Regions from separate parts of the Bacillus sp. V33-4 genome, predicted to be linked through region 1. Evidence: riboswitches for the same ligand, from Rfam matches in the RefSeq annotation. Region 1 holds a riboswitch; the other holds the start of a gene.
The links. Region 1 has a riboswitch for S-adenosylmethionine ahead of CVD23_RS10735 (uroporphyrinogen decarboxylase family protein). Riboswitches for the same ligand answer to the same signal wherever they lie in the genome.

Region 1 (2,201 bases):
GATCAGGCCCGAACAATGGGTAGTCACCGAAGCGGAACGAGGCGAAGTAACGGGAGAAATTCTTTTCGCCCAGTTTCAGGGAAATGAAATTCATTATAGTGTATTAGTGAATGATCAAACGTTTAGTGTATATTCATCAGTTTTTAATAAACGCTTTATTCCTGGAGATAAGGTTAGCTTGAAAGTAAACATTGGTGTGAAGGAAACAGCGATATCCATTTGATCTGCACTTTTGGAGCTCAGTTTTCAGGTAAGCTGACTTTGTTTCGGAAAAGAGATGTAATGTGATAAAGTGGAAACAATCAGAATTATTACTGGGCTGTCTATTCTATTAGGCAGCTTTACACTTTATTTTTTCAAGAAGAGAGGATTAACATGAAGCAAACAGCTGGTCGATTTCAAAAAGAAATTACCGTAAGAAAACAAGTCAACTTAGATTATCTATTACATTTGCCGGAAGACTACCATTTTGACCAGGAGAAGGCTTATCCGCTTGTCCTATTTCTTCATGGAGTCGGAGAGCGTGGCAATAATGTAGAGTTTCTTAAAAGGAATGGGCTACCGAAGCTGGCAGAGACTAAGGAACTACCATTTATTCTTTTGTCACCGCAGTGCCCCAATTATGTGGACCGATATTCGAACTGGCTGTTAGAGTTGGATGCTGTTATCAATTTGCTGGATCAGACGATTCAAAAATACCGGGTTGATGAGAGCAGAATTTATCTAACCGGCTTAAGTATGGGCGGTTATGGTACATGGGAGCTTGCGATCCAGAATCCTGAAAGGTTTGCGGCGGTAGCACCCATATGCGGGGGCGGATCGGCAGAAAACGTTCATCGATTAAAAGATGTCCCTGTTTGGACTTTTCATGGCGCGAAGGATGATATCATTCCAATTGAAGAGACGGAACAGATGGTGGCTGCTCTTCAAGCAGCTGGAGGGAATGTAAAGTTTTCGGTCTATCCAGATGCAAAGCATGATTCATGGACGGAAACGTATAACAACCCGGAATTTTTCGAGTGGCTGCTCAGTCAAAGCAAGCTCCATTCATGAGGAGCAAGTCTATTTTGGAATTGTTTCGCAATACAAACTTATTTGTGGCAAAGTTTCGAACTTATGAAATTATGAAGTTATTCAATTGACGGTTTATTTCTCAAGTGCTATTATCTTATTAATCTTATTAAATTACTTGGTTTTCTTATCTAGAGAGGTGAAGGGATTTGGCCCGGTGAAACCTCGGCAGCGGACTCTTTTTAAGGGAGTACTGTGCTAATTCCAACAAGCACAAGGCTTGGAAGATAAGAGGCGTCTTTGCAGGACATCTTACTCTTCTTAATGATTTAAGAAGGGTTTTTTACTGCGGAAAAGGAGGGTATATAGTAGTGGGCGAATGGAACAAGAAACAACGTTTTGCAGCTTTATTGTCCGGTGAACGGGCAGACCGCCCAATAGTCAGCGGCTGGCGCCATATTTTAGACAAAGAACAGAATGCTAAAGACTTAGCAGAAGCGACCGTTGCTTTTACGAAGCAGTTCGATTGGGACTGGGTCAAAATCAATCCGCGGGCAACGTATTATGCAGAAGCATGGGGAAATACATACGATTTTCAGGATTATAGATCGGTTTTTCCGAAACAAACACGCGCAGTCATCCAAAAAGCTTCAGATGTTTGGGATATTCGTGAAAAAAAAGCTATAGAATCCACGCCATTAAAAGAGCAATTGGAGGCTGTAAAACAAATTCGTCAAGGGCTGCCTGATACTCCGCTTGTCCAAACGATCTTTTCACCATTAACGGTGCTGTTATTCCTGGCTGGCCAGTCGGCTTATGTGAATGATACGGTCTATGGCAGTGGAGATCCTGTCACCATTGCAGCATTATTGTCAGAACAAAGAACCGGTGTTCATCGCGCCTTACATGCAATTGCGCTGACATTGGCGGATTATGTAATAGAATTGAATCGTGCCGGCGCAGATGGCATCTTCTACGCTGTAACCGGTACTGCTAACCCGGATATGTTTGAGGAGGCTGCCTTCAATGAGTTTTCCAGACCTTATGATCTCATTGTGCTGGAAGCGGCCCAACAAGGGAAGCGAATCCTGCACACCTGCGGGGCACATGCCCATCCCGAACGGTTTAACGACTACCCAATTGATGGGATTAGCTGGGATACGAAGGCGGCAGGCAATCCTGATCTCGAT
Region 2 (2,201 bases), on a different contig from region 1:
ACTCTGTTCGGAAACTGTCTGCTTCATGAGATGAATTGATTCTGATTCCCTTAATGCTTTACCAATAATGAAGGCAAGTACTTGCTTATTTTCAGGATCAATTGAAAATTCCTTTAGCCGGTATGGAAGCTTTGTCTCGACATAAAAAGGGATGAGTTGTTCTATCTCCTTCCAGTTGCACTCAATTGCAAGCTGAACGAGAATTCCATAGGCCACTTTTTCGCCATGAAGGAATGCGTGAGTTTCCTTGACGGCTGTTAAACTGTTATGTATCGAATGTGCACCGGCAACCCGCCCATATTTTCCGGCAAAGCCGCCGACCATCCCGCCTGCTAAAATATTAGCCTCGATTACTCTAGTGATCTCGGCGGTAACAAGCTGGTTCTCACATGATTGAATTGCTTCCCGGCCGTCTTTAAGCAAAATTTGTTTGCAAAGTTCAGCTGCTTCCCTGCCGACTTGAACCGCAACAGGCAATGACTCGTTTTGAAAAAAAGATTCAAGTAAAGCTTCTGCCTCATAAAACTTGGCAAGCGTATCGCCAATACCGGCTCTTAAGTAAGCTACAGGCCCTTTCGCGATAATTTCCGGCTCTATTAACACAAGTGCTGTCGCTGTCGGAAAAATCGAGTAATGCGAAAATTCACCCGCTTGATTGTAAAAAACACTCAAGGGTGTCCACGCCGCACAAGTTGACGCCACGGTCGGGATTAACACTGTTTTCAGCTTCGCCTTATAACCAACTGCCTTCGCAATATCTAAAATCGTGCCTCCGCCAATCCCGATAATTGCATCTGACTTGCCCTGCAATTCACTGGCAAGTCTATCCGTCATTCCCTCTGTGCAAGGACCGGTTAATTCGATATACTCCCAATTTTCTGTCTTCTCATTTGTTAAAAAAGGTTGAGCCGCCTGTAAGGCAGTTTTCCCATGTAAAACAGTAACGCGTTCAATTTCTAAAGCCTGAAGATAGATTGGGAGTTTTTCCAAAGCGCCCTGCCCACATTCATACTGCATCGGGGCGCCTTGTACAGTAATAGCTTCCATGTCTCATCCCCCTAAAGATCACCTCATTATAAAAGGTTAGCCCAGCATTGACTTACTTTAAATGAGCTGTTTAAACACAAAAAATGCCTCCCTGATAAAAGAGAGGCATGAAATCATAATAAATGACAGATCATCCTCTCTTATCTTTCAAAACATAGCGTTTTGCAGGATTTAGCACCTTTTCTCATCTATTGACAAGAACGGTTGCCGGGTTTCGCAGGGCCAGTCCCTCCACCACTCTGAATAAGAGATTTGCTCATTAAATTGTTATAGTCAGTTTAATCATTATTATTTTATTCGTCAAGAACTTTTTAATCGCGACATTTTTTTGATATCACAAAAAAACCGCCCGTCAGTTGACAGGCGGAACAGTTATTAACCAATAGAGCCTTCCATCTCGAATTTGATCAGGCGATTCATTTCAACTGCATATTCCATTGGCAATTCTTTTGTAAACGGTTCGATAAAGCCCATTACGATCATCTCGGTTGCTTCTTCCTGGGAGATGCCCCGGCTCATCAAATAGAATAATTGTTCTTCCGACACTTTTGAAACCTTCGCTTCATGCTCTAATGAGATGTTATCATTTAAGATTTCGTTGTAAGGAATCGTATCTGAAGTCGACTTATTATCCATAATCAGCGTATCACACTCGATATTTGAACGCGCTCCATCCGCTTTACGGCCAAAGTGAACGATACCGCGGTACGTTACTTTACCGCCTTGTTTCGAGATTGACTTCGAAATGATCGTTGAGGAAGTATTTGGCGCAAGATGGGTCATTTTCGCACCGGCATCCTGGTGCTGCCCTTTACCTGCCAACGCGATTGACAATGTCATGCCGCGGGCGCCTTCGCCTTTTAAAATGACAGCAGGATATTTCATCGTCAATTTTGATCCAATGTTTCCGTCAATCCATTCCATCGTTGCATTGGCATCACAAACAGCACGCTTTGTAACAAGGTTATAGACGTTATTTGCCCAGTTTTGAATTGTTGTATAACGGCAATATGCGTCTTTCTTAATAATAATTTCAACAACTGCGCTATGAAGAGAGTTTGTTGTATAAACAGGTGCTGTACAGCCCTCAACGTAATGAACGTGTGCACCTTCATCAACAATGATCAATGTCCGCTCAAACTGGCCCATATTTT

Region 2: linked by a shared signal. The riboswitch ahead of CVD23_RS09810 (iron-containing alcohol dehydrogenase family protein) and the one ahead of CVD23_RS10735 (uroporphyrinogen decarboxylase family protein) in region 1 are both predicted to bind S-adenosylmethionine.

What each region holds. Positions count from the first base shown of each region.
Region 1 covers NZ_PGVC01000027.1:43,424-45,624, reverse strand. Annotated here, with positions in the region: gene CVD23_RS10745 (ABC transporter ATP-binding protein) at 1-223, shown strand, start outside; gene CVD23_RS10740 (prolyl oligopeptidase family serine peptidase) at 376-1,053, shown strand; SAM riboswitch class I at 1,196-1,305, shown strand; gene CVD23_RS10735 (uroporphyrinogen decarboxylase family protein) at 1,383-2,201, shown strand, end outside.
Region 2 covers NZ_PGVC01000024.1:103,787-105,987, forward strand. Annotated here, with positions in the region: gene CVD23_RS09810 (iron-containing alcohol dehydrogenase family protein) at 1-1,047, opposite strand, end outside; SAM riboswitch class I at 1,185-1,297, opposite strand; gene sufB (Fe-S cluster assembly protein SufB) at 1,423-2,201, opposite strand, start outside.